3 regions of the Sphingobium sp. S6 genome follow, and region 3 is predicted to be linked to each of the others. Evidence: predicted binding sites of a transcription regulator. Region 3 holds the regulator's gene; each other region holds the start of a gene.
What was found. Region 3 encodes LexA, which represses DNA repair genes until DNA is damaged. Its sites were predicted from a motif close to GTTCCNCNCTTGTTCT; they were not measured.

Region 1 (9,576 bases), 390 kb from region 3:
AGCGATGCATCACCTGTGAAGGTCGCGGTGATGGCATGACTTGCTATCAAGCCCATCAGCAGCCGGGTCGATGTGCCGCTGTTGCCCATGTCCAGGGCTGTCTGGGGTTGCAGCAACCCGCCGACCCCTACGCCCTTGATGTGCCAGATGCCATCGCTATCCCGGTTGATCTGCGCACCCATGGCACGCATTGCGGCAGCGGTGGCCAGTACATCTTCACCCTCCAACAGTCCCTCGACCCGGCTTTCTCCAACCGACAAGGCGGAAAGCATGAGCGAGCGATGCGAGATGCTCTTGTCACCCGGTACGGTCACGCTTCCGGAGAGGGGCGGCGCGCCATTGAAGGTCATCGGGAGCGGATCATCGGAAGAAGAGGTCAAGGGTCAATCCGTTTGGCAGGGAACTGAAAAATCGCGCCCGGCTTTTGACAGCGCGGTTCTGCTATGGCAAGGCGCCCGTCGCTTCGCGGGCGACATGGTCGTGCCGCGTGATATTCGTTGAAGCACTCGTAAGAAGGACAAGGCCGGACATGGTCAAGGCTGAATGGGGCACGAAGCGTATCTGCCCGAAATGCGCCACGCGCTTCTATGACCTGGGCAAGGACGACCCGGTCATCTGCATCAACTGTAACACTGCCTGGGAACCCGAGCCCGTTCTTAAGTCGAAGCAGCCGCTGCCTTATGAGGAAGCACCCAAGAAGGTCATCGAGACTGCCGATGGCGAACTGGAGTCGGCGGATGACGATCTGGATCTGGATCTCGACGTCGATGATGACGGCGACTCACCGGACAATGACGTTGATCTCGGCGGTGACGACGACCTCGGTGTCGATGCCGCGGGTGACGACGGCGACGACGACAATTAAGTAATTTTCTGCTTGCCAAGGAAGTTGCTGCCTCCTAATGGCAGCGACCTCCGAGGCGCTGGACCCAAACAGCGCCGACATTGGAAAGGGGCCTTAGCTCAGCTGGGAGAGCGCCTGCATGGCATGCAGGAGGTCAGCGGTTCGATCCCGCTAGGCTCCACCAATTTCCGAGCAGCGGCGTTTATCGGCCTAGTTTGATATGCTGAAGCTTGGGTTTGGGGTCGAAGAATGATGGCTGTCCGGAAAGCGGCATAGCCTTTTTCACGGATGCAGCCTATTCTGCATTGAGATGGGGCCTTAGCTCAGCTGGGAGAGCGCCTGCATGGCATGCAGGAGGTCAGCGGTTCGATCCCGCTAGGCTCCACCAAATCCCCATCTATTTCGTAAGCCGATGGCAGGGATCAGGCGATTGACTGTGCGTGCGGCCGCATTTGCTGTGCCGGGCCTCTAACCCTCAACGTCAGGCGGGCTGTACAAAGCTGTCCATGACGCGCTTGCGGCCCGCTGTCTCAAAGTCGATTTCCAGCTTATTGCCCTCGATTTCGGCAACGGTTCCGTAACCGAATTTCTGATGAAAAACGCGTAAACCCAGCTGCATGTCATCCCGACCCTTGTTGCCGAGTGAGATGGCAGATGCTCGGGCTTCCACGATCCGAACAGGTTCGCGATTGAATTGACCGCCTTGTTGCGCACGTTGCCAACCCGGGCCGCGGCCGTTGCCACGTTGGACATTGGAGAAGGGGTCGGCACGCTCAGACCAGTTGGCGCGCCATAATGACGCTCCGCCAGTCATGCTGCTTTCTTCCTCGACATGCTCAGGCGGCAGTTCGCCGACAAAGCGGGACGGGATAGAACTGGTCCACTGGCCATATATACGCCGGTTGGCAGCATGCAGAATGATGCACATCTTTCGAGAGCGCGTGATCGCGACATAGGCGAGCCGGCGTTCCTCTTCGAGGCTGTTGAGCCCGCCTTCGTCGAGCGCGCGCTGGGACGGGAAAATTCCTTCTTCCCAGCCTGCCAGAAATACGGTGTCGAACTCGAGCCCCTTTGCCGCGTGTATGGTCATGATCGTGACCTTGCGTTCTTCGGCTTGCGCATCATTGTCCATGACCAGTGATACGTGCTCTAGAAACGCGCCAAGCGTTTCATACTCCTCCATCGCGCGGGTAAGCTCGTTCAGGTTTTCAAGGCGGCCCGCACTTTCGGCTGTACGCTCCGCTTGAAGCATCGCGGTATAGCCGCTTTCATCGAGTATCTGGCGCGCCAGTTCGGCATGGGGCAGCTGAGCCGCCCTGTCACGCCAACGTGCAAGGTCTCCTATGAACGATCCCAGGCCTCGGCGCGCCTGAGGTGTCAATTCATCGGTGTCTAGGATGCGCGCAGCCGCTAGCGCCAAAGGAATGCCTTCCGCCCTTGCCAGTCGGTGAAGCTTCTCCACCGCCTTGTCGCCAAGGCCTCTTTTGGGAACGTTGACGATCCGCTCGAATGCCAAATCGTCAGCCGGTTGATTAACAAGACGCAGATAGGCAAGCGCATCCCGGATTTCGGCACGCTCGTAGAAACGGAATCCGCCCACGATACGATAGGCGAGGCCGATCTGGATGAAGCGGTCTTCAAACTCGCGAGTCTGATGCTGTGCGCGAACCAGGATAGCCACATCATCGAGCGACTGCCCGGAACGCTCCAGCGATTCGATCTCGTCGCCTACGCGGCGAGCTTCCTCTGGGCCGTCCCAGACGCCGATGACACGGACCTTTTCTCCGACGTCGATATCGGTCCAAAGCGTCTTCCCCAACCGGTTGCCATTTTCGGCAATCACTCCGGAAGCGGCGCCGAGAATATGAGGCGTCGATCGGTAATTCTGCTCCAGACGAACGATCTTGGCGCCGGGAAAATCTTTCTCGAACCGCAGGATGTTGGCGACTTCGGCACCTCGCCACGAATAGATGGACTGGTCGTCGTCGCCCACGCAGCAAATATTCTTGCGCTGTTGAGCGAGCAGGCGGAGCCACAGATATTGGCTGCTGTTAGTGTCCTGATATTCATCGACCATGATGTAGCGGAACCGTTGCTGATAGCTTTCCAGCACATCACGATGGCGCTTCAGAATCGTCAGCACGTGGAGCAGCAGGTCGCCGAAATCGCAGGCATTCACCTCACGAAGCCGGGCCTGGTAAGCTGCGTAAAGCTTCTGGCCGCGTCCATTCGCATAAGTTTCGCTATCGCTGGCACCAATTTCTTCCGGCGTTAGTCCCTTATTCTTCCATTGGTCGATCAGGCCGCCCAACTGCCGCGCGGGCCATCGCTTTTCATCGACGCCTTCTGCTTGGATCAATTGCTTCATCAGGCGGAGTTGATCGTCGGTATCAAGGATGGTGAAATTGGACTGAAGCCCCACCAATTCCGCACGCCGGCGCAGCATCTTCGCCGCGATTGCATGGAAGGTCCCGAGCCACGGCATCCCCTCGACCGCAGGACCTATCATGCGTCCGACGCGCTCGCGCATCTCTCTCGCGGCCTTGTTGGTGAACGTCACCGCCAGAATCTCGGACGGGTAAGCACGACGCGTAGCGACAAGATGAGCAAGCCGCGCGGTCAGTGCGGCGGTCTTGCCCGTTCCTGCACCTGCCAGCACGAGGACCGGCCCCTCGGTCGTAAGCACAGCCTCCCGCTGAGGTTCATTGAGGCCCTGAAGATAAGATGGATCATCGGGCGAGGGAGCGGGGACGGTCATGTTCAACAACTAGGGAGCATGGGAAGGGTGAGCAAGGGCAGCCCCTTGCAGCGGCCATCGATCTATGAGAACAAAAGGCGAATCATGCAAGGGGAAATGCCGTGGCCAGGGGACGATGCCGGTGTGGATCGATCCATTACGAGGTAGAGGGAGAACCATTCTACAGCGCTATTTGCCATTGCAGCGACTGCCGCCGCAGTGCCGGAGCGCCCATGGTTGGTTGGGCGCTCTTTGCAGAGGCAAATCTGAAGGTTGTGGGCGAGCCGAGGCTGTACCGATCTTCTGAAGACGCGACACGGCACTTCTGCGCCAGTTGCGGCACCGGCCTTTTCTACCGGAATTCGAAAAATTTTCCCGGGATGGTCGATATCCAAACTTCGACTTTGGATGACCCCTCTCTATTTCCTCCCGTCATCCACGTGCAATGGGCAGAGGCATTGCCGTGGATGGGCGCTGCACATGAACTTCCCCATGTTGAGCGCTACCCGGAGGATTGATTACATTCATTTGGTGGCAGCAGGACAACAGTTCGTCGCGGATATGGAACGCTGGCGTCACCGATCTGGTTTTTCATCAGCCAAGAGGCAGAATGGGGTGAAGAACAGGAAAGGATGACCCGATGAAATCGATCATGCTTGCAGGTGCGGCATTGCTGGCTTTTTCAACCGGCGCTAATGGCATTGCGATCGCCCAGGGTGCGCCGGACAATACGGCTCAGCCTCCAGCAACTGACACAATGCCGGCGGATCCGGCGACACCCGCAACGACTGCCGATCCGAACGCGGGTCAGCCTACCGGAGAGGTTCCGCCTGCTACAGGTATGGCGCCAGCTTCGCCCGCAGTGCCTAGAGATCCCGCGGCTCCTGTAGGAAGCTCAGCAAATCCCGTGACGGTGGGCGGGAACATGACGCCGCCGCCTGCTGGCGGTAAGGACTATCCGCTGTGCAGCCGAACCGTACAGGATAGCTGCATCAATCCAGGTGAAGCGCCGCGTTCTAAGAAGGCGCGCAGGAATCGCTGACTTGGGACAGGGGCGCGGGCAGGGCGGCAATGAGCGCCGCCAGCCCGGCCTTGTCTTTAGCGGCGTCGGCCAAGCTGTGCTGATCGAGCACGGCGAGGAAGGCGGCTGTCGCGGCCTTTAATATGCCGGAGAGGCCGCAGGCGGAGCGCAGCCCGCAACCGGCACAGTCCGCTAGATTCATGTCGGTTTCGGTATGGCGGATGACTTCGCCTAAACTGATCAATTCGGGAGGGCGGGCGAGCGTGAAGCCGCCGCCTCTTCCTCTCTGGGTGATGATGAAGCCGCCGAGGCCGAGATGATGGACGACTTTCATCAAATGATTGCGTGACAACGCGTAGGCGTCGGCGACTTCGGGGATTGTCGCGCGGCCGGTGGGCGTGACTGCCAGATGGATGAGGACGCGCAGGGCGTAGTCGGTGTGGCGAGTCAATTGCATGAGGGAATGCGTTAATTGAAAGAGATTTGGGGATCAAACATGTAGCTAGTTTACATGTTTAAACATGTCACGTAAATGCACCTTTATCGAGTCTCATAAAGGGGTGCATCATGAACCAGCTCAGCGCTGAAACCATCGCGATCGTCAAGGCAACCGCTCCCGCGCTTCGGAGCCATGGCGTGGAGATCACCACAGCCATGTATAAGCGGCTGTTTCAGGATGCGTCGATCAAGGACATGTTCGACCAGGCGGCGCAGGAAAGTGGCGAGCAGCCGAAGCGTTTGGCAGCCGCTATCCTGGGATATGCGGAGAATATCGACAAGTTGCAGGCACTGACCGGCGCGGTGGAGCGCATGGTGCAGCGGCATGTCGAAACCGGCGTGAAGGCCGAGCATTATCCGAAGGTCGCCGAGGCGCTGCTGCCCGCGATCCGTGATGTGCTGGGGGCTGAGGTAGCCACCGACGCGGTCCTGGAAGCTTGGGGTAAGGCTTACTGGTTCCTGGCGGATATTCTGATTGGGAAGGAAGCGCAGGCTTATGAGGATGCTGAGGCTGCTTGATTGAGAGGAGCGGGGGGCGCTTGGGGCGTTCCCCTCTCCCTAACCTCGATGAGAGTCACCTGCCTCTCATCGACCCCTGAAGGGGAGAAGGACTCAGGCTGCTCTTAACAGGGTCAGGCGCGCCTTCCCTACGTCCCTTATTGCGTCCGCGACGAAGCCCTTCACTTCCACATCCTCGCGACGGTCGGTTTCGATGCTGACCCAGGTTGCGGGGCCGGTCCATCCGAGACGGCTGAGCTTGTCGAGCGCTACCGCGCCCGCGCCGCTATTGTAGGGCGGGTCCATGAAGATGAGGTCGAGCGGCTTGGGGGCTGGGCCGAGGGACAGGACGCTGCTCTGGCGGATATCCGGCCGGACGCCGAGCCGTTCGCCATTGGCGCGGATCGCCTCCAAGGCTGCACGATCCTGTTCGACGAAGAGACAAGTGGCTGCGCCCCGCGACATGGCTTCAAAGCCCAGGGCTCCCGAGCCTGCGAAGAAATCACCGACATTCAGGCCTTCGAAGGAGCCGATCCGGCTCAGCAGCATGGAGAAGAGCGTTTCGCGGGTGCGATCGGCGGTGGGGCGGGTGGCATCGCCCTTGGGAGCGGTGAGGGGGCGGCCTCTCCATCGGCCTGCGATGATTCTCATGGGTGGCGTTCCAGAAGAAGGGCGGGCTTCGGCAAATTCAGCCCGAAGGGATGAAAATCAGGATTTGGGCGTCTTCAGGCTTTTGCGGAAGACGATGAGGTCATGCTGCCGTACCTCCTCTACCGCGCCGGAAGCCAGTTCGCCTAGGTGGAAGGGGCCATAGCTGGTGCGGATGAGGCGGCTTACCTGAAGCCCGAGATGTTCCAGAACGCGGCGGACTTCGCGGTTCTTGCCCTCCGTCAGCGTCATTTCAATCCACTGGTTGCGCCCGGTGCGGCGTTCCAGATTGGCCTCGATCTGTCCGTAGCGGATGCCGTCAATTTCTATGCCTTCGAACAGATCTTCAAGCTGGGCCTGGCTGATGTCGCCGAAGGCGCGGGCGCGGTAGGTGCGGGGAACGCCCGTTGCGGGCAATTCCATCTGCCGCTTGAATTCGCCATCGGTGGTGAGGAGCAGCAGCCCTTCGGTCGTCATGTCGAGGCGGCCGATCGGCATCACGCGCGGCAGATCGGCGGGCAAGCGGTCGTAAATGGTCGGGCGGCCGCGGGGATCACGTTCCGTGGTCAGATAGCCTGAAGGTTTGTGAAAGAGGAAGAGACGTGCCGGAGCAGGCTGAGCGACTGGCGTTCCGTCCACCGCGACTCCGTTGAGCGAGGTCAGCAAGGTCGCAGGCGTAGATACCGCTTCGCCGTCCAAGGTGACGCGGCCTTCCTCGATCATCCGTTCGACTTCGCGGCGCGAGGCTATGCCGGCGCGGGCAAGCAGCTTGGCGATGCGTTGCGGTTCATTCTTGCCGCTGGCGGCCGCAGCCGTGCGAGCCGGATGAGGATTGGCAGGCTTGGCCGGAGCGGCCTTTGCCTTGCGGAAAGGGGGGCGAGCCGGACGCGTACCAGCTGGCTTGTCCTGCGAAGGGCGCCGGGGTCCGCCCGGTCCTGCCCTGCGCGGCGGTCCTGATTTTTTCGGCGGCTCCACGCTCGGTTCCTTTAACGAAGCGGCGGCACTTCCCATATGGAAAGCACCGGAAAATGACGAAAGGTGCCGTGCCATCGCCCAATGCGGAGGAACGGCCGCAACTCCCTTGGGATGCTGCGCGTTTGATCGGTTGCATGGCGCATATGGGGCGGATCGGCAAATGTTTTTCGGGCTAGTCAAAGGGGACTCAAAGCCACGGCAGCAGGGACAGGCGATCCGCAGCGTGCTGGTCGTTGAAGACGAGCCGCTGGTCGCGTTCGACAATGAGCATGTGCTGGAGCAAGCGGGATATCGCGTTGCAGCGACCGTCGATGATTATGATCATGCCATCCGCGTGATCGAGCAGGATGAGGTCGATCTGGTCATCGCCGACATCACCCTGCACGGGGACAAGACCGGCATCGACGTCGCTCGGCATGCCTATGCCAAGGGTTTGGCGGTACTGTTCGTCAGTGGAAGTTGCCCGGTGGACGCGCATGAGATGGCGGTCGGATGCTTGGCCAAGCCCTATTTGCCGCGCGAACTGCTGGCTTCCATCGGCGTGATCGAGGCGTTGATGGTAGGGGCGGATCGTCCCCGGGTGCCTCGGAGGTTGCATTTGTTTGATGATGTGGGGTGAGTTGGGGGTGGGGCAGCGGGTTTCGTTGTGCTCGGGATCGGCGGCTGAGTAAGTGCTGTTGAGGGAGATGCTAGCTTTCGCTCGCATAACAGCGTGTCAACGGCGGCTAACGACCACTTTTGGACATTCTGCCGTCCGCGCCTTATGCCCAGATAAGAAAGTCCACAAAGGCAAATAGGGCTACCCAGACTAGCACCAAAGCATAGAAACCGAGGACGCTTTCTGATCTACTGATTTGCGTCGCCTTTCCTCCCGCAATGGGCACGCGGATAGTCTGACCGCGCAACAGCATAGCTGCCACGACGAAGATTTGAGCGATGGCTACAGCAGCAAAGAATAGGTTCATGCGCTCAGCTTAGTGGGTTGCTGGGCAGGTCGGCAATGTCAGCTATCATCAACGCCGTCGGGTTTAGCAGACCGTCCCCAATCCACCCTTTATGTATGGGCGTGTGTTGAGATTTTTGTGACGCTAGGTTCGGCTCTCGCCCGAAAGATGCCAGCGTTCGCTGGCATGACGGATAGATACTAGAGCAATGATCAGTTGCGGGCATCGTGACGCTATCTCATTCTACACTGATGACCCGGACAGCGATGACAAGGCTCAAGGCGTGGGCGAGGAATACCAAGCGTGATATCATCGCCCTCTGGCTCGCTGCGCGCGATCCGCGGGTTGCCTGGTATGCGAAGGCTTTGGCGGCTGCTGTCGCGGCTTACGCCCTGTCGCCGGTCGACCTCATTCCGGATTTCATTCCTGTCCTTGGCTATCTTGATGATCTGGTGATCGTGCCGTTGGGCATCATGGCTGCGGTCAGGCTCGTTCCTCCGGATGTGATGGCTGAGCTTCGGATGAAGGCCGTGGAGCGGCGCAAGCCCGTGTCTGTGGCAGGTTTGATCTTCGTTGTGATGGTGTGGATTGTGGCGGTCGGGTTTGTGGGGTGGATGTTGGTGGGTTAATTGCGTTGAAGCGGCAACTTTTCGCACGCGATCGACGTTGCGCTGGCCCACCCCCAGCCCTCCCGCCTGCGGGAGGGGAGATAGGGAGGGCCGTTGTGCTTGTTTCTTCGATGATTGGTCATATGGTGGCGGAATAGGCATCTTCGGGGGCGCAGCTTTTCATGAATGACATTGCCGTGGGCACCAGAAGTTGGCTGGATGCTGTGAAGCCCTATGTGGAGAAGGCGCCGCTCGCTGCGCTTTTCCTGGGAATTTCGTCGGGCTTTCCCTTTGCGATGATCGGCGCAAACCTGGCGTCACGGTTGGCGCAGGACGGGATCGATAAGAAAAGCGTCACGGCGTTCAGCCTGGTGCTGCTCGCCTATAACCTCAAATGGCTATGGGCCTGGGTGATCGAAGGGGTGAAGCTGCCCCTGCTGCATCGGCTGGGGCAGCGCGTATCCTGGATGCTGGTGGCCGGGCTGCTGGTGATGGCAGCGGTGGTCAATCTCGCCTTTGTCGATCCGGCGAACGACCTGATGGGCACGGTGCGGGCGGCGATCCTGTTGGGGATTGCGGGGGCGACGTTCGACATCATCATCGATGGCTATCGGATCGAGATATTGCGGCCCGAGCAATTGGGCATCGGTGCGGGCATGTCGCAATATGGCTGGCGGATCGGCGCGGCAGCGGCGGGTGCGCTGGCGCTGGTGGTGGCGCAATATTGGGACTGGACGCTGGCTTATCTGGTCTGTTCCCTGTTCGCGCTGCCCGCGATGCTGGCGGCGCTGGTCGTCGGCGAG
Region 2 (9,576 bases), 530 kb from region 3:
CATCCCCATTTTGGTTTTCGCATCAAGCCGCGCCGCGACGTCTCCTTCAGCGAACACCGCCGCAGCCCTCCAGGCATAGCGCGCTTCGAAGCGCCGACCGATGGCCCAGAGCGCATCGCCCAGATGCTCGTTGATCGTCACGTCGGCAGGGGCGCCCTCAGCAGCGCGCTCAAGAACTGGCACCGCAGCTTCCACATTTCCTGTCACGAAATGCGCCCATCCCAGGGAATCCGTTATCGACGCGTCGTCCGGCTTGAGCGCACTGGCCTTCTTGAGAAGCTCCAGCGCCGCTGGAACATTTTGCCGCCGCTCGACCTGTGCATAGCCGAGATAATTCAGCACAGCCGGTTCATTCGGTGCGATCTTCGCCGCCCGCTCCAGCACCGCACGTGCTTCTTCCCAACGTCCCGCCTGCTCAAGGGCGCTCCCCCGCATCAGCAGCAATGCCCAAGGCACATTATCCGCAGCATAGCGTGCTTCGGCAGAATGAAACGCGTCCGCCGCGCCGCCAAAATCCTTTTCGCGGGCCAGCAACTGCCCAAGCCGCACCAGACGTTCCACGTCGGCGCCCGGAGCTTGAGCCAATCCGCGCGCCAGCGATATCGCAGCGCTGTTGTCATCCGATGCAGCCCAGGCATTGACCAGAGCCGTCTGCCTGAGAGTCCGGAACCAGCCGCTTTCCGCAACCTTGTTCAATTCCGAAACAGCCTGCTGCCCATGTCCTGCATCGGTCAGCAACTGCCCCAGCACCAGCCTGCCATCCGCTCCAGCTGGATTAGCGAAGCTCCCGATGCGCGCGAGTCTGATCGCCAGCATCCGCGTGCTTTCGTCCGATGAAATGTCCGAAGCCAAACGGGCAAGAAGGCGGCCAAAACCCTGTGCGGGGCTCAGCGCTCGCCCGATTTCGCCTCCGCTCCGACCATTCGCAATATCCTGCCGGGCCAGAGCATAGTCGGCTTTCCCTTCAGGAAGCAGGGCCAACGCCTCGGCTCTCGCCCTTCGACTGGCCAGTTGCGCCGCAAAGGTCAGCCGCATCTCGCCTAGCTCTACCGTTCGCAACGCCAGCGCCCGGTTTATCGCGGGGCCAGCCGCAGCAGCATCTCCCCGCGCAAGCGCCTGAAGCGCGATATGCTCGTCGATGTAGCGCCGCCCCAGGGACGCGTAGCGATCTGCCGGATCAATCTCCGGCGGCACCGCTCGGCCTTCCCCGATCGATATCCAGCTGCGGATTATCGGCGCAAGAAAGCCGAAATTCCCTTCTGCCGCTACACGGTCCGCAACTTGCCTGGCCGTCTTCCAGTCCCTGCGCACGAGCGCGTCGCCAAGGAACAGAAGCGTCCCGTCACGCGGCAACACCCCCCGGCTGTCCAGCAACCTTGCCGACTGAAGCGCCAGCGCCATGTCCCCGCTGATCAGGCCATGCAGGTAGGACCGCCGCGCCACTGCCAAACTGCTCGCGTCTCCCGCCAGCGCGTCTCGATAGTTGATGAGCGCGACGTTCGCCTCGCCATAACTGTCGGCCAGTCGGCCGCGGGCATAGGCATGCAGCGCGCTCGACCGATCCACCGATGCGCCAGCGGGGAAGGCCAGCAGCATCGGCGGCAACATTGCGCAGAGCAGGCGCCTACATATTGGGATAGTTCGGCCCCCCGCCGCCTTCGGGCACGACCCAGTTGATGTTCTGCGTCGGGTCCTTGATGTCGCACGTCTTGCAGTGGACGCAGTTCTGGGCGTTGATCTGGAACCGGGGATTGCCCTCTTCCAAACCGACAACCTCATAGACGCCTGCCGGGCAATAACGCTGCGCGGGCTCGTCATAAAGCGGCAGGTTGTATGCGATCGGGATCGACGGGTCCTTCAGCTGAAGGTGGACCGGCTGATCTTCCTCATGATTGGTGTTCGACAGGAACACAGAGGACAGGCGATCGAAGCTGATCACCCCGTCGGGCTTGGGATAATCGATCTTGTGACCGATCTCCTTGGGCCAGATCTTTTCATTGTCCGGCTTGTGCTTCATCGTGAAGGGCAAGCCGATCTTCAGCGTGCGCATCCACATATCGACGCCCGCCAGCAGCGTACCGATCGTATTGCCGAACTTCGCCAGCAGCGGCTCCGCATTCTTGACCAGCTTCAACTCGTCCGCAACCCAACTGGAGCGCAGGCGGTCATCATAGTCGTGCAGCACATCGCGGGAGCGTTCGTTCTGGATTGCCTCGAAAGCCGCCTCCGCCGCCAGCATGCCCGACTTCATGGCCGTGTGCGTGCCCTTGATGCGCGGCACGTTGACGAAGCCTGCGGAGCAGCCGATCAGCGCACCGCCGGGGAAGACGAGCTTGGGCACCGACTGCCAGCCACCCTCGTTGATCGCGCGCGCGCCGTAGGAAACGCGGCGGCCACCCTCCAGATATTCGCGGATCGCCGGATGCTGCTTCCAGCGCTGGAACTCCTCGAACGGATAGAGATAGGGGTTGCGGTATCCGAGGCCCACGACGAAGCCCAACGCAACCTGCCCGTTGGCCTGATGGTAGAGGAACCCGCCGCCATAGGCGTCCGTCAGCGGCCAACCCTGGGTATGGATCACCAGGCCCGGCTTGTGCTTGGCGGGATCGATATCCCACAATTCCTTCATGCCAAGGCCGTAGACCTGTGGCTCGCAATCCTTGTCCAGTTCGAACTGGCGCTTGAGGATCTTGGTCAGGTGGCCGCGCGCGCCTTCAGCGAAGAAGGTATATTTGGCGTGCAGCTCCAGCCCCGGCTGATAATCGCCCTTTCGATTGCCCTCGCGATCAATGCCCATGTCACCGGTCGCGACGCCCTTCACGCTGCCATCCTCATTATAGAGGATCTCGGCAGCGGCGAAGCCAGGGAATATCTCGACGCCCAATCCTTCGGCCTGCTCGGCCAGCCAGCGGCACAGATTGCCGAGCGAACCCGTATAGGTCCCCTTGTTGTGCATCCAGCGCGGCGTCGAAATATGCGGCACCGGCAATTTGCCGCGCTTCGTCAGGAACCAGTGCTGGTTGTCCCGCACCGGCGTTTCCGCCAGCGAGCAGCCCATGTCGCGCCATTCGGGGATCAGCTCATCAAGGGCCCGGGGATCGATCACCGCGCCCGAAAGAATATGAGCGCCGATCTCCGAGCCTTTTTCCAGGACGCACACCGCCAGTTCCTGGCCAGAGTCGTTGGCCAGTTGCTTCAGCCTGATCGCCGCGGACAGCCCCGCCGGTCCCCCGCCGACGATGACGATGTCATAGGGCATCGATTCCCGTTCGCTCATAATCCCTCCATCGGGACGAGCCGGATGGTTTCCCTCTCCTGTCCGGCCGCCGCGTTACTCAAACGATTTACCACCGGTTGCCGATGAAGATTCTTGACCCCGGCGTCAACCTCTGGCCCTAGAAGATCGATGCGGGGAATGACGGAAGATCTGGCCGATGCCGCCAGCGCCTATCTGGCGTGGTGGGACATGGCGGGCGTGGATTGCGCGACGGCGGAAGAGCCGGTGAACTGGCTGCGTCCGGCGCCAGCCGTTCCGCTGGCGCCACCCCCGTCTTCTCCGGCCACGGTGAAGAAGCCAGGCTCGCTTCAGGAGTTTACGGACTGGCTAGCCCAGGATTCGGCGCAGCCGGAACGCCGCTGGCCAGGCACACCCATCTTGCCGCAAGGGCAAGCTGGATCGCCGCTGATGGTGATCACCGACATGCCTGATCCAGCCGACATGGATGCAGGCACATTGCTTGCCGATCGCGCCGGACGCTTGTTCGACGCGATGCTGTCTGCTGTCGGCCTGTCTCGGGAGAGCGTCTATATCGCCTCCCTCTTCTGCGCCCGCCCGCCCGGCGGCATGGTGGAGGCGGCCGACCTCAATGCAGCCGCCGATCGGATGCGCACCCATGTTTCGCTCGCGATTCCAGGCAGGCTGCTGCTTCTGGGCGACCGGACGATCCGCACTTTCCTTCCCGTACAAGACAGGCAGGGAATGGAAAGTTTACACTTTTTTAACCATGATGGCGGCACTGTGCCTGCTTTAGCCACTTTCCACCCGCGGCTCCTGCTGGGGCAGCCCGCGGCGAAAGCGGAATGTTGGCGCACATTGCAACGCCTGGTCGAGGATATGCATCAGTGATTCGCGCGCTCACCCGATCATCTTGCCTGGCACTGGCCGCCATCAGTGCCGCCGCGGCCGTGCCCGCCAAAGCGGATAATGCGGCGGCAACGGCTGGTTTCAGGTCAGGGTTCAACCCGGCACTGTCCGTCGACGACGGCGACAAGACGCGTTACTCGGCCATCTATTCGGCGCTGTCGGATCAGCGCTGGGCTGACGCGAAAGCGTCGATCCTGGCCCTGGACCCTCAGGACCCGATGCGCTCAGTCGCGCTTTCCGACCTTTATGTAGCCAAGGATTCGCCGCGCGTTGAGCTGTTCGACGTACTCGACCTGGTGAACAAGGCGGCCTGGCTTCCCAACGCGGATCAACTTTCCCGGCTCGCGCAGAAGCGGGGCGCAACGATCCTCCCCACGCTCCCGCAAGTCCAGAAGATGGTCTGGCTGGGTTCAGCGCCGCGCCGCGAATATGTCGCGACGACAAAGACCGACCTGCTGGCCCAGGCGCTGGTTGGTCAGATCACGCCCTTCATCAAGAATGACGATCCTGTGGGAGCGGAAACGCTGCTCGCGTCGGGAGAAATCGGCCTGACGCCCGAAGGCCTGACCGAAGTACGCCAGCGCGTCGCATGGTCCTACTATATCGAGAATAACGATGCGGACGCGCGGCGCATGGCGAACCGCGCCCTTGAAACCCGTGCGGGCGGCGACTGGACGGTGCAAGCGCACTGGACGCTCGGCCTTGCATCTTGGCGTCAGCATGACTGCGCTGCGGCAGCGCCTGCCTTCGCCAATGTCGCTGCACTCGCTGGAAATGCCGACATGCGCGCGGCTGGCGCCTATTGGGCGTCGCGCGCCTACATGGCCTGCGGTCAGGCGGAAAAGGTCGAGAATCTCCTCAAGACCGCCGCGCGATCCGGCGAAACATTCTACGGCTTGCTCGCCCGCGAAACGCTTGGCCTGCCGCTGGGCGGCGGCAGGACCGCTCCGCGCTTCGGATCAGCCGATTGGCAACAGCTGAAGGACAGCCCGAACGTCCGCGCGGCGATTGCTCTCACGTCAATCGGTCAGCTTGCAAAGGCTGACCAGTTCATCCGGCATCAGGCCCGGCTGGGCGGCGCTGCTCAATATGACGCCCTGCTAAAGCTTGCCAATTCCCTCAGCCTTCCCGCCACCCAGCTATGGCTCGCCCATAACGGTCCGGCTGGCAAACAGCCGGACAGCTTCGCCAGATTCCCAACGCCGGATTGGCGTCCCGACGGCGGCTGGCGTGTCGATCCAGCGCTGATCTACGCTCACACGCTTCAGGAATCGGGCTTCCGCAGCGATGTCGTCAGCAGTGCGGGAGCACGCGGGCTGATGCAGGTTCTGCCTGGCACCGGCAGTGACATGGGCCTTGCTTCCGCAGCCCAATTGTTCGTGCCGTCGACCAACATGGAATATGGCCAACGCTACCTGGAAAATCTCCGCAACATGAGCGCTACGGGCGGACTTCTGCCAAAGGTCATGGCTGCTTATAATGCAGGCCCACTGCCCGTTCAGCGGTGGAACAGCGAGGTCAAGGACAATGGCGATCCTCTGCTGTTCATGGAGTCGCTGCCTTATTATGAAACCCGCGCTTATGTGAACATCGTCATGCGCAACTACTGGATGTACCAGATCCAGGCCAAGGGAAGCGCGGATTGCCTGACCGGCATGGCACAGGGCATGTGGCCGACCTTCCCCACCGCCAAGGGGACGCGCATGGTCCGGATGAGCCAGAACAACACGCTCTCCGCCCCCAGTATCGCGGGCGGCTCTGACTGATGCCGATCGATGAAAGCCGGTCATTTCTGCCGGTGCGAATTGCCGTCCTGACCGTTTCGGACAGCAGGGGCCTTGCAGAAGACCGGTCCGGCGACACTCTGGTCGATCGGATCAAGGCGGCGGGCCACATTCTGGCTGCGCGCCATATCGAAAAGGATGATCGAGCCGCCATCGTCGCGCGCCTCCACAGCTGGATAGACGATCCCCTAGTCGATTGCATCATCACCACGGGCGGAACCGGCGTCACGGGCCGAGACGTGACACCCGAAGCGGTCGCCCAGGTCCAGGACAAGGAAATACCCGGGTTCGGCGAGCTGTTCCGCTGGCTCAGCTACCAGACGATCGGGACGTCGACGATACAGTCACGCGCCACCGCCTGTGTCTCGCGCGGCACCTATATCTTCGCGCTGCCGGGTTCTACCGGCGCGGTGAAAGATGCCTGGGACGGCATCCTCTCCAGCCAGCTCGACAGCCGTTTCCGTCCCTGTAACTTCGTCGAACTGATGCCCCGCCTGATGGAGCGCTGAATCCCCACCCTTGCCACCATGTTCTCTTTATGTTCCAATAAGGCATGGTTGATGAAAAGGGTAGAGGCGCGACGCTGAACGTCGTCAGTCACCGCTTCAACATGGCGGAACAGGTCGCTGACGGCGACTGGCTCGACGCAGTTGATGTCATAGATGGACCAGCACCACGCCGCCGGACGCAGGTCACGGTGGAACATCCCCGCACGATCATCAGCCGCAACACATCGCCCGATCTTTCTTTTACCCAATCGATCAACGCCTATCGAGGCTGCGAGCAGCCCTACACGGTTGCACAACGTAAACGTCAGAGCCGACCCGTCTATTTGTCTTTGGGTTGGAGCCTATCAGTGATAGTGGTTTCTGGGAATTTGTAGGTTCCCAATTGTGCATTGAGAAATGTCCACTGGAGCTTGATGACGTCCTGTATCAAAAACTCTGCCAGCTTCTCTTTTTGAAAATCGTTGTAAGATACAGGCATAGAAACAGCATTTTTAACGAGTAAGATATACCGAGGTAGATTGCAATGCTCTTCCGCTTTTAAAACTGTATCATTCAACTCTCGATATGTCGGGTCAGAATAGACATCGTAATTTACGTTCTTGTGTCGACTATCTTGAATTTTCTGTTGCAGCAGGACTATTTTTTGATCGGCGTCGCGACGGCATTCAACATATGGCTCAGTCAATTTCACTATCTCGACCGGCGTCGTTGGCGTGATTGCAGCCGATGAACTGACAAGCATGAGGGCGGAAAACATCATCCTACACTCTCCGAGGTTCTTGATAGCGTTGCGCCAAACCGTCGCACACTCTTGGATGCCGACTAGCCGTTAAGTGTTTACAATTCCATCCCCGACCGAAGCTGCTTGCATTTTTGTTCTCTATATGTTCTATTTTGATTATGCGTCATCATCATGGTCGCGGCGCGACAAACAATCAGGTCAGCACTCGCTTCAACCTCACTCAAAGTGAAGCTGATGGGGACTGGCTTGATGCGCTGGAACAAATTGACGGTGCCCCGCCCAAACTGCGTACAACCGTTACTGCCTTGAAATCAAAGACCATCATCACTCGCAACAACTCCCCCGACCTCGCGTTTACCCAATCTATTAACCCTTTCGTTGGCTGCGAGCATGGGTGCATCTACTGTTTCGCGCGGCCCACCCATGCCTATCACGACCTGTCGCCGGGGCTGGACTTCGAAACACGCCTCTTCGCCAAAGCGGACTCGCCCGACCTGCTCCGCACCGAACTGTCCAAGCGTTCCTACCGCGTCTCGCCGATCGCCATGGGGACGAACACCGATCCCTATCAACCGATCGAACGAGACTGGAAGATCACGCGGCAATGCGTTGAGATATTGGCGGAATGTCGTCACCCGATCTTCATCACGACCAAGTCGGACCGCGTCCTTCGCGACCTCGATCTTCTTCAAGACATGGCCCGTGATCGGCTGGTGGCGGTGATGATTTCCGTCACCACGCTTGATCCCAAGGTTGCGCGCGCTCTCGAACCGCGTGCGGCTCACCCTCTTCGCCGGGTGGAAGCCATTCGCCAGTTGGCGCAAGCAGGCGTTCCCGTGGTCGCCAGCGTCTCTCCCATCATTCCCGCCATCACCGATCATGAGATAGAGGCGATCGTCGAAACGACCGCCGCGGCGGGCGCCCGGGACGCCACATTCATACCCGTGCGCCTGCCGTTCGAAGTCGCGCCCTTGTTCCGGGCGTGGCTACAGGAACATTATCCCGACAGGGCCGCGAAGGTCATGGGGATCATCCGTGACATCCGGGGGGGCCGCGACAATGATCCTGACTTCGGAACCAGAATGCGCGGACAGGGCATCTGGGCTGACCTGATCCGCACCCGCTTCATCAAGGCACGAAGGCGCGCCGGTTTCTCGGGCGAACGGCTGACGCTCAGGACCGACCTGTTCCGTCCACCAGCAGGTCCGCAGCTTCAACTTTTCTGATCAGGCCGTTGCCGCAACCAGCCTGAACCCCGAACGCCGGGTCCGTGCCCGATAGCCATCGGCCTTCGGCTCCATGCGCTCGAAACTCTGGATCGCAAGGCCAGGGATGAGTGCGATGGCGTCGACCTGGTCCGCCCCGATCAGATAATCATCGCCCAGGAACATCCGGGCAGCCTTGCCGCCCGCCACTGGAGCGCGAAGGAACACTTCGCTTCGTCCGCCCCTGCTGCGCAACAGCAATTGCGCGAGTTCGTTGACAGCGGCGCTATCCTGCACATCCACGACCAGTTCCATCCGCGATGCGCTGGCAAGCTGATTGAACTGCTCCACGCCCCTGATCGTAACGCGCGGCGTTTCTTCGCCGGGCATGCGATCCAGTTCCACCATCAGCAGCGCACAATCTCCGTCACGGGCCATGGCCTCGATCGCCTTGCACGCATCCTCATCGAAGCAGCTTGCCTGGAACTGCCCGCTGCTGTCGGAAAATGTCGCCGCCGCATAGCGTGCGCCCCGCCGCGTCTCACGCCAGCGGACTTCCTCAACCATGGCCGCCATGACTGCGTTCGCCCGCCCGCCTTCCGCCACCTGCTCGGCACAGATCGCCCCGTAGCTCCTCGCCCCGCGTGCATCAGCCAGATGCCGGTATCGGTCGACGGGATGCGCCGAGAAGTAGAAGCCGAACGCTTCCTTTTCCTGCGCCATCCGGTCGGCGGTGGACCAGGTCTGATGCGGCGGAATGCGCACGTCCGCATGCGGCGTTTCGACATCGCCGAACAGGCCGCCCTGTCCGCTCTCGCGCGCTTCGGCAGCACTGGCGGCGACGCTCAGGATCGTGTCGGCCGCTGCATGCACGCCCGCCCGGTCGGGGTGAATTTCATCGAACGCCCCTGATGCCGCAAGGCTTTCAAGCTGGCGGCGGTTCAACAATCGCGGCTCGATCCGGTCGGCGAAATCATCGAGAGACTTGAATGTCCCACCGCCGTCGCGTTCGGCGACAAGCTGCTCCATCGCCTTCTCGCCCACGCCCTTCAGCCCGCCCAAGGCATAGCGCACCGCAAAGCCGAGGCGGGGATCCTTCCCCTCATATTCGATCGGCTCTACGGAGAAGTCGGCGAGGCTGCGATTGATGTCAGGCGCAAGGCAGCTGAGCCCCATGCGACGCATGTCATCA
Region 3 (9,576 bases):
CTTGCGGGCCATCATCTGGTCACGCAACGCCACCAGATCTACATCCGTCTTGCGGCACTGCGCGAACATGCCGTCGGACTGTCGCTCCTCTTCCTTCACATGATGTTTGATCTCTTCGGACAGCACCGTGACCTTGGCGTCGTAGAAATCGTCTTCGGGCGATCCGGCCTCGATGTCGTTGACCAGCACCTTGGCCCCGTCATGCTCGACATAGGCTTCATCCAGCGTGTCGTCCTCGATCTTCCCGCGGAAAGCAGGGTAGAATATTTCCTCCTCGATCATCGTGTGGATCTTCAGTTCCGTGCAGATTTGACGCGCGATTTCCTGCTTACGGTTCGCAGTCTTCGCCTTTTCAAACTGCTCGAACAATTCCTCGACCTTGCGGTGATCGGCTTTCAACAGGGCGATCGCGTCGGTAAACTCAGCTTTGGCCATCTCTGTCCTCCTCACGAACGATATTGCGAGAAAGCGGCTGAGGTGCGGCCCGGTTCCCGTTGCAAGTCATTCTCGCCCCACATCATGGCCGTGCGGCTTCGCATGCCCGCCGGCACGCAGATAACGATCATCGATTTCGCGGATCAGCTGCTCGGCATCCTTGCCACCAGCCATCTTCAGCAACTCGTCCACCTTGGCTTCCAGCCGATCGTCATTTTCTTTCGAGGCAGGCGATCCCACATAAAGAAAATAGGCAAGGCCAACGACCTGCCAGATCAACTGCAGAAATTCTGATTGCCAATTCTCGAACGTATCCCGCCCCATCTCGACGGCATAGGACGCCAACTCAGGCACCTGCCCATGCGATCGAGCCTCATCGACATAGGCCCACCAGCCAAACAGCCAGTGCCCCGCGATCGACACCAGGAAAAACAGGGCCGTGATCCAACCATAGGCATAGCGTTTCATACGACCTTCCCTCATTTTCGTTTCGGAAGGACAACGCAAAAGCCGCACACGGGTTCAACGCGCTGCGGGGACTGATTCCGATTGGCCCAGCGCACTTCAATCTTTATAGCCCTCATCCCATGATCCTCGTCATCGACAATTACGACAGCTTCACCTGGAACCTGGTCCATTACCTCATGGAGCTGGGCGCCGAGGTTGAGGTCGTTCGCAACGACGCCATCTCCGCAGGCCAGGCGCTGTCCAGCGGCGCCAGCGCATTCCTGCTTTCGCCCGGTCCCTGCACACCAAATGAAGCAGGGGTCAGCCTCGACCTGGTAGCTGCTTGCGCTGATGCAGGCTCACCGCTGCTCGGCGTATGCCTTGGCCATCAGGCGATTGGGCAGCATTTCGGCGGCCAAGTCGTTCGCGGCGGCCTGATGCATGGCAAAACGTCGCCCGTCACCCATGACGGCAGCGGCCTCTTCGCTGGCATCCCCTCCCCCTTCACCGCCACCCGCTACCACTCGCTTATCGTGGAAGACATTCCGGGAAACCTCGTCGTCAATGCGACTAGCGAGGATGGCTCCGTCATGGGCTTCCGTCACCAGAGCCTCCCCATCCACTCGGTCCAATTCCACCCGGAAAGCATCGCGACGGAATATGGGCATGACATGCTGGCCAACTTCATGCGGATCGCCGGCATTCCGGTCCGGGAACGCGCTGCCGCCTGAATTTTGCGGCCCACAGCGGCCCGGACAGCGACTTTCCCATACCCCGCCCTCGACTCCTGCCAGCCATCGTGATTAAGGCAGGCGCGATGACCCGCCTGCCTGATCCCGCTACGCCGTTAAGCACAACCGAGGCTGCACGCGCCTTTGATCTTCTGTTCGACGGTGCCCTGCCCGAAGAGGACATCGCAGCCTTTCTCGTCACCATGGCGAAGCGCGGCGAGAGCGCCACGGAAATCGCCGCCGCTGCGCGCGCCATGCGCGCCCGCATGATCCCGGTCACTGCCCCCCCCGGCGCAATCGACGTCTGCGGCACTGGCGGTGACGGGCATCATACGCTCAACGTCTCCACTGCCGTCAGCCTCGTCGTCGCCGCCGCTGGCGTTCCTGTCGCCAAGCATGGCAATCGCGCAGCCTCTTCGAAAGCCGGAGCCGCCGACACGCTCGAAGCGCTTGGCCTCGACCTTGATCGCGCCGCCGACACAGCGGAAGCCACGCTTGGCGATCTCGGCATCTGCTTCCTCTTTGCGCAAAAACATCATCCCGCGCTCAAACGCTTTGGCCCAATCCGCAAAGCGATCGGCCAGCGCACCATCTTCAACCTGATGGGGCCGCTCGCCAATCCGGCAGCGGTCCGCCGACAACTCGTCGGCATTGCCCGTCCCGCCTATGTGCCCATCTACGCCGAGGCGCTGGCCGAATTGGGCGTCGATCACGCCATGATCGTGTCGGGTGACGAGGGTCTGGACGAACTGTCGCTCGCGGGCGGCAATGACGTCGCGGAAGTCACCACGCAGGGACTCGTCGCCATGCGCCGGCTGACCGCTGCCGACGCTGGGCTTCCCACGCATCCTGTGGAAGCCATTCGCGGCGGCGACCCGGCGCACAACGCCGCTGCCCTCCGCGCCCTTCTTCTGGGCGAGCAAGGCCCCTATCGCGATGCGGTCCTTCTCAACGCCGCCGCAGCGCTGCTTGTCGCGGACGCCGTTGCGGACCTGCGCGAAGGCGTCGAGGAAGCGGCCGAAACCATCGATCGCGGCCTTGCCAATGCGCTGCTCAACTGCTGGATTGCCTATAAATGACGAACAAGCTGATCGAAATCTGCGACACGAAGCGTGAGGAAGTCGCCCGCCGCAAGGCTGCCACAACAGTCTCGGCGCTTCACGCCCGCGCCTCCGAACAAACGCCTCCGCGTGGTTTCCGGCAAGCTCTCGACAGCGCCGCACGTTCGGGCTTCGGCCTCATTGCCGAGATAAAGAAGGCCAGTCCCTCCAAGGGTCTCATCCGCGAAGATTTCGACCCGCCTGCCCATGCACAGGCCTATGCCGCCGCAGGCGCCGCCTGCCTCTCCGTCCTGACGGACGAGCCCTATTTCCAGGGCCATGACGACTATCTCATGGCCGCTCGCTCCGCCTGCCCGCTGCCGGTTCTGCGCAAGGACTTCATGGTCGATCCCTGGCAAGTGCTGGAAAGCCGCTCGCTTGGCGCCGACGCCATCCTCATCATCGCCGCCGCGCTTGATGACGGCCAAATGGCAGAGATCGAGGACGCGGCACTCGGCCTCGGCATGGACGCGCTGGTAGAGGTGCACGACGCGCATGAACTGGAGCGCGCACTCAAGCTTCGTTCACGGCTGATCGGCGTCAACAATCGTGACCTGCGTGACTTCAGCGTAGACTTCGCTCGTACCTACGAACTGGTCGGCCAAGCGCCGGAAGGTTGCACCTTCGTTGCAGAGAGCGGCTTGGGCAGCCATGCGGATCTCGTCGCCATGTCCGAACATGGCGTCCGCTGCTTCCTGGTGGGTGAGAGCCTGATGCGCCAAGCCGATGTAGAAGCGGCGACCCATGCGCTGCTGACCGGCGTATGAGCAAGCTCACCCATCTTGATGAAGATGGATCGGCCCATATGGTCGATGTCTCGGCAAAGGAAATAACCTCCCGCGAAGCGATTGCTACGGGTCATATCGCCATGAGCGCCGAAGCAGCGGCCGCCATCGCCCAGGGCCTCGTCAAGAAAGGCGACGTGCTCGCAGTAGCTCGCGTCGCAGGCATCATGGCGGCAAAACGGACCGCAGACCTCATTCCCCTGTGTCACCCTATAGCGCTGACGTCCGTCTCCATCGATTTCGAGCTTGAGCCACAGGGCGTCACGGTGACGGCCACCGCGAGAAGCGCTGGGCAGACAGGCGTCGAGATGGAAGCACTCACCGCCACCTCCGCAACGCTGCTCACCATCTACGACATGGCAAAGGCCCTGGATAAAGCCATGGTTATCGGCAACGTTCGCTTGCTTGCCAAATCGGGCGGTAAGTCGGGCGACTGGCGGGCCCCATGAGCCTGCTCCCTGTCGCGGAGGCCCAAGCTCGCCTGCTCGCGCTGGGCAGCCGGTTGCCAGAGGAGGAGGTAGCGGCATCTGCCTGTGCAGGCCGGTGGCTGGCGCGCGACATATTTGCCCTGCGCAATCAGCCCTGGGCCGATCTCTCCGCGATGGACGGCTACGCGATCAGGGCAGCAGAATGGCCCGGCCCCTGGCGGATCGCCATCGAAAGCACGGCGGGAGCAGCCCTCCCCCCGGCACTGACGGCCGGGGAGAGCTGCCGCATTTTCACCGGCGCGCCACTTCCACCCGGAGCGGACGCCATCCTGATCCAGGAAGATGCCGAGCTTCGCGATGGGCTCCTATATCCGCGCGGCGCCTCGCTTAAGGCAGGGCGGCATGTTCGTGCCACCGCGACGGATTTCGCCGTCGACCAACGGCTCCTGTCAGCCGGAGCAGCGCTCGGCCCCGCCCAGATCGCGCTCGCCGTCCTGGGCGGACATGGAAGCCTTCCGGTCGGCGCGCGTCCCCGCGTCGCCCTGATCTCCACCGGAAATGAACTTGTCCCCCCCGGAGCGCCCACCCCGCCCGGCTGCCTCCCTTGCTCAAACGCGCCGATGCTTGCTGCGATGCTCGGCGCCATAGGGGCGGAGGTGATCGACATCGGCATCATCCCCGACGACCTAGAAGCATTGACCAAGGCGCTGGAAAACTCCGCCAAGGCCGACATCATCCTTTCGACCGGCGGGGCGTCGGTTGGCGATCATGATCTGGTTCGCCCCGCCTTTGCAGCAGCGGGCGGCAGTCTCGATTTCTGGAAGATCCGCATGCGCCCCGGCAAGCCCCTGATGGCCGGAAAGCTCGGGCACAGCATCTTCCTTGGCCTGCCCGGAAACCCCGTATCCGCTTTCGTGACCGCCACGCTGTTCCTGCTGCCGCTCGTCCGTCACCTGGCCGGTGCGGCGGATCCCCTCCCTGGGTCCGCACTTGCGTCACTTGCCACGCCACTTCCAGCGACGGGCGAGCGCGATGATTATCTCCGCGCCTTCCACACTGCCGATGGGCTGGTGTCGGTCACCTCGCAGGACAGCGCTGCGACCGCTGCGCTCGCCCAAGCGGAATGCCTTATCGTGCGGCCCGCAGGTTCGCCCTCGGCCACCGCCGGAGAGCAAGTCACCATCCTGCCGCTTTAGCAAAGAGAAAGGGGCCGCGACGCGACCCCTTCCCATGCTTCAACCAATAGGTCGATCAGCGCTGCTGCTTGCCTTGTCCACCTTTGTCCTTGTGGCTTTCGCCCATCTGACCCTGGCGGTTTTCCTGCTGCTGCTGACGGCCGCCCTGGCTCGAACGGTCGCCACCCTGCTGGCGGCGCTGATTGCTGTCCTGGTTGTTCTGGTTCGCCATCATTCTCTCCTATTCACCCTCTTTAGGAAGGCGGCTATTGAACGGCTGTGACGCACGTCCGTTCCTTTCGTTACGCTTGGCGCAAGCCGCTTGACTCGCCCCCTTCCGTTTCCTATGCGTTCTCCATCCGTTCCATGGAGGACAAGCGGGCATGCTGACGCCTAAGCAACAGGAATTGCTGAGCTTCATTCAAAACCGGCTCGAGGAAGGCGGTGTTTCGCCTTCTTTTGAGGAGATGAAGGAAGCTTTGGACCTGCGATCAAAATCCGGGATACACCGGTTGATCAATGCGCTGGAAGAGCGCGGATTCATCCGCCGCCTCCCAAATCGCGCACGCGCACTCGAAGTGCTGAAGCTGCCTGAGGCGATGAACCGCGCGCCCAAGGCCGTCTCTCCGCCCAAGCCTCAACTGGCTGCAAAGCCTCCGATCGCCGCGAATGACGTGATCGAAATTCCGCTGCACGGCAGGATCGCGGCGGGTGTTCCGATCGAAGCCATGGAAGGACAGAATATGCTGTCCGTTCCAGCGGCACTGCTGGGTGCTGGGGACCATTATGCTCTGGAGGTCTCCGGTGACTCTATGGTCGACGCAGGCATTCTCGATGGCGATTTCGCGCTGATCCAGCGGACCGAAGTGGCTCGCGAAGGCCAGATCGTCGTTGCCTTGATCGAGGAAAGCGAAGCGACGCTCAAATATTTCCATCGGCAAGGACCTAAGGTCAGGCTTGACCCGGCGAACAGCGCCTATGAGGCGCAGATCTACGATCCGAAGCAGGTGCGCATTCAGGGCAAGCTCGCGGGATTGCTGCGGCGATATAATTGATAGGACTTATGGCGGGACGGTAAGTAGGATGGCTGCACAACCCACGGATGTGCGTCACCCGCCTTCTTGGCGGTCCGAACCGTCCCTCCATCAAGATCGATTGCCAGCCCTCCCGTGCGCGCCAACATCCGCCGGTCCGCTTTCAGCCAGCGCGGACGGCACCAGGCCGGCAGGCGGCGATCCGCAATAACTATGTCCGCGCGCGCACAGTCCCGTTGCAGGCTTTCCCTCGGAACGACGACGCCTGTCCTCGTTACCAGCAACTGCCACAGGCGCCCTCCTCCCCTGACGGCGACCATGCAGAGGTCAATCGAACAGCGCGCTTCGGGCAATTGCGCGATCGGGTTCAAAGTCCCCTCATAGCCTGCGCTCTCGGCGATCATGTCTCGGACATAATCGCCTGCGCGCGCTCGCAGGATCGCCATGCCGCCATCCTGCTCCCGCACCGCCACATGCCGTCCATCAGCCGTGACGAGAATGTCCGGAGGAGAACTCAGCACAATGACAGCGACGCCTGCGGCAACGGGCACTAAACCACACCAGCGCCCGGCGCTCCGCCAAAGCAAGCACCAAAGCCCGCCCAGCACCATCATCCCAAAAACAAAGTTCGGAACGACCGGCGCGGTAACGACCGCCCACGGACTTGCCGCCACCCCATGGGCGATCATCAACAGCAGCTCGAGCGCTCGGCCGGTGAGCCACCAGGCCGGAGCGCCCAGACCCGCGACGTCCAGCAGCAAGGCGATCGCTTCAAGCGGCATCACGACAAAGGTGGTCAGGGGAATAGCGATGAGATTGGCGAAAGCGCCCAGCATCCCCGCCTTGTGGAAATGCGCCAGCGCGATCGGTGCGAGAACCAGTTCCACCGCGAAACCGGAAAGAAGGAGTATGGCCAGGTGCCGCATCAATCGCCGAAACCCTGTCTCCTCCCGGGCCGCCGCAAAGGCGCGGAAGCGAGGATGCTCACTCAAGGCCACGAGCGCGATCACCGCTCCGAAGCTCATCTGAAAGCTGGGGCCTACCAAAGCTTCTGGCCACAGCAGCAGAACAACTAACGCTCCGGCAGCTATCAATCGCAGCGTGATTGCTTCGCGGCCAAGCGCAAGCCCGCCGAGCACGAGCAGCGCGGCAACACAGGACCGAACCGTCGGAACCTCGGCCCCGGTGAGCAGGGTATATCCAATCCCCGCCAACGCCCCGCCCGCCGCCGCGACCAGCATCAACGGCCAGTTCAATGCTGCACGCGGGCTAAGCGCCATGATACGCATCAGCAGGAAAATGACCGCACCGATCAGGGCGGTGACGTGCAAGCCACTGATGGAAAGTAGATGGGCAAGGCCGCTGCGCCGCATCGCTTCAGCGTCCGCCTCGCTGATTGCGCCCTGGTCGCCCGTAGCCAGCGCTGCGGCGATGCCGGTCCCGTCGCCGTCGGCCTTCTCCAATATGTGCGCGAACAGGCGGTTGCGCAGAGGCGGGCCATCGGTAGATGGACGCAGCACCGTTATGGGCCTCAACGCTCTTCCCGTAGCTCCAATCCCCTGAAAATAGGCGCGGCGCGAAAAATCATATGCGCCTGGTAGACTTGCTTCGGCAGGAGGCATCAACCGGGTGCGGAATCGGATGATGGCACCTCTGCCAAGCCCGTCAGGCACATCCGCCGCGGCCATGTTCACCCGGATCAGCGGGGGCAGTCCAGCCGTGCCGATCGGTCTTATCTTCACACGACTCATCTGCTCGGCAGGAACGGCATCAACCGTCCTGACTTCCCCGGTCACCTCCATAAAGATCGCGCGGGGCAATGGCGCTGATCCGATAGCCACAGCTTTGCACCAAATCAGCACACAGCCAAAGGCGGCGAGCAAGCCCCCCAATATCATCGATTGGCGCAAGCGACCGCCCGCCGGCAGCATCATCCCGCCACAGGCGATAGCTAGTGCGCAGCAGCAGAAGCCCAACCATTCCAATGGATTAGGGAGAGAGAACCAAGCGCCGATGCCTAGTCCCAAGCCGACCGGTATCCATAGCGGAAGCTGTTCGCGCTCCGACTCCAGCCAGCCTTCGACAGCCATGAAAAATCGATGTCCGCCGCCTGTCATAATCCGGGCAACGGACGTTTGTCGTGGCTCAAAAGCCATGCTAGGGGGCGTCGCGTTCATGATTGAGCAAGGCGGATGTCGAGGAATAAAGCGGTGAGTGCAACGGGTTTGAACAAGCAGGTGGTAACCCGTTTCGCGCCATCGCCCACGGGATTTCTGCATATCGGCGGCGCGCGTACAGCGTTGTTCAACTGGTTATTCGCCCGGCATCATGGCGGCAAGTTCCTGTTGCGCATTGAAGATACGGATCGCGCCCGCTCCACCGAAGAAGCGGTCGCCGCGATTTTCGACGGCCTGGAATGGCTTGGCCTCTCCGGCGACGAGCCCGCTGTTTTCCAGTTCGAACGTTCGCAACGTCATGCGGAGGTCGCCAACCAATTGCTGGCCGCCGGGTACGCCTATCGTTGCTATGCGACTCCGGAAGAGTTGGCGGAACTGCGCGAGCAGCAGCGCGCCGCGAAGCAACCGATGCGCTATGACGGCCGCTGGCGCGATCGGGATTCTTCCGAAGCTCCGGCAGACGCGCCCTTCGTCATCCGTTTGAAAGCGCCGCGTGAGGGCGAGACGGTTATCGACGATGCCGTGCAGGGTCGCGTGGTGGTACAGAATGCGGAGTTGGATGACATGATCCTGCTCCGTTCGGACGGCACGCCCACATACATGCTCGCGGTGGTCGTCGATGATAACGACATGGGCGTCACGCACGTGATCCGCGGTGACGACCATCTGAACAACGCCTTCCGCCAACTTGGAATCATCAAGGCGATGGGTTGGAAAGAGCCTGTTTACGCTCATATCCCCCTCATCCACGGCTCGGACGGCGCGAAGCTTTCAAAGCGGCACGGCGCTCTTGGTGTCGACGCCTATCGCGATGAGATGGGGATGCTGCCTGAGGCGGTGCTCAACTATCTCCTGCGTCTGGGCTGGGGCTATGGCGACGAAGAAACCATCTCGCGGGAACGCGCGATCGAGTTGTTCGACATTGACGGCGTAGGCCGGTCTCCTTCCCGTTTCGACATCAAGAAGCTGGAAAATCTTAACGCATTCTACCTGCGCGAGGCGGACGATCAGCGCCTCGCGGAACTGGTCTTGCCTCGCGTCGCACACCGTCTCGGCACAACGCTGGGGGCAGAAGCCCAGACGCTGCTTGCGCAAGCCATGCCTTCGCTCAAGCCCCGCGCCAAGACCCTGAACGAAATCGCCGAGGGTGCCGAGTTTCTGTTCAAGAGCCGTCCTCTGGATTTTGACGACAAGGCAATGGCTCTGCTAGACGACTCGGCGCGCGAGCTGCTTGGGAAGACAGCCGACGCTCTTGATTCCGTCC

Region 1: the regulator LexA is predicted to act here: its motif matches at 3,670-3,685, upstream of SPHS8_RS03435 (ATP-dependent helicase).
Region 2: the regulator LexA is predicted to act here: its motif matches at 7,313-7,328, upstream of SPHS8_RS02815 (PA0069 family radical SAM protein).

The regions. Positions count from the first base shown of each region.
Region 1 is NZ_CAJHOG010000001.1:677,257-686,832, reverse strand. Features, by position in the region: gene aroA (3-phosphoshikimate 1-carboxyvinyltransferase) at 1-350, opposite strand, end outside; gene SPHS8_RS03450 (TIGR02300 family protein) at 530-865, shown strand; tRNA gene SPHS8_RS03445 (tRNA-Ala) at 953-1,028, shown strand; tRNA gene SPHS8_RS03440 (tRNA-Ala) at 1,157-1,232, shown strand; gene SPHS8_RS03435 (ATP-dependent helicase) at 1,326-3,602, opposite strand; gene SPHS8_RS03430 (GFA family protein) at 3,704-4,099, shown strand; gene SPHS8_RS03425 (RrF2 family transcriptional regulator) at 4,598-5,059, opposite strand; gene SPHS8_RS03420 (globin domain-containing protein) at 5,170-5,619, shown strand; gene rsmD (16S rRNA (guanine(966)-N(2))-methyltransferase RsmD) at 5,713-6,249, opposite strand; gene SPHS8_RS03410 (pseudouridine synthase) at 6,307-7,221, opposite strand; gene SPHS8_RS20580 (hypothetical protein) at 7,275-7,397, shown strand; gene SPHS8_RS03405 (response regulator) at 7,382-7,840, shown strand; gene SPHS8_RS20320 (hypothetical protein) at 7,983-8,186, opposite strand; gene SPHS8_RS03400 (YkvA family protein) at 8,417-8,794, shown strand; gene SPHS8_RS03395 (AmpG family muropeptide MFS transporter) at 8,956-9,576, shown strand, end outside.
Region 2 is NZ_CAJHOG010000001.1:544,560-554,135, reverse strand. Features, by position in the region: gene SPHS8_RS02845 (tetratricopeptide repeat protein) at 1-1,608, opposite strand, end outside; gene SPHS8_RS02840 (electron transfer flavoprotein-ubiquinone oxidoreductase) at 1,625-3,277, opposite strand; gene SPHS8_RS02835 (uracil-DNA glycosylase family protein) at 3,407-4,126, shown strand; gene SPHS8_RS02830 (lytic transglycosylase domain-containing protein) at 4,123-5,910, shown strand; gene moaB (molybdenum cofactor biosynthesis protein B) at 5,910-6,437, shown strand; partial or broken gene SPHS8_RS20315 (PA0069 family radical SAM protein) at 6,482-6,712, shown strand; gene SPHS8_RS02820 (hypothetical protein) at 6,757-7,197, opposite strand; gene SPHS8_RS02815 (PA0069 family radical SAM protein) at 7,338-8,405, shown strand; gene dnaE (DNA polymerase III subunit alpha) at 8,406-9,576, opposite strand, start outside.
Region 3 is NZ_CAJHOG010000001.1:1,070,688-1,080,263, forward strand. Features, by position in the region: gene SPHS8_RS05525 (hemerythrin domain-containing protein) at 1-435, opposite strand, end outside; gene SPHS8_RS05530 (DUF6766 family protein) at 502-903, opposite strand; gene SPHS8_RS05535 (anthranilate synthase component II) at 1,023-1,613, shown strand; gene trpD (anthranilate phosphoribosyltransferase) at 1,700-2,692, shown strand; gene trpC (indole-3-glycerol phosphate synthase TrpC) at 2,689-3,480, shown strand; gene moaC (cyclic pyranopterin monophosphate synthase MoaC) at 3,477-3,947, shown strand; gene SPHS8_RS05555 (molybdopterin molybdotransferase MoeA) at 3,944-5,122, shown strand; gene SPHS8_RS05560 (hypothetical protein) at 5,178-5,336, opposite strand; gene lexA (transcriptional repressor LexA) at 5,485-6,156, shown strand; gene SPHS8_RS05570 (ComEC/Rec2 family competence protein) at 6,117-8,252, opposite strand; gene gltX (glutamate--tRNA ligase) at 8,328-9,576, shown strand, end outside.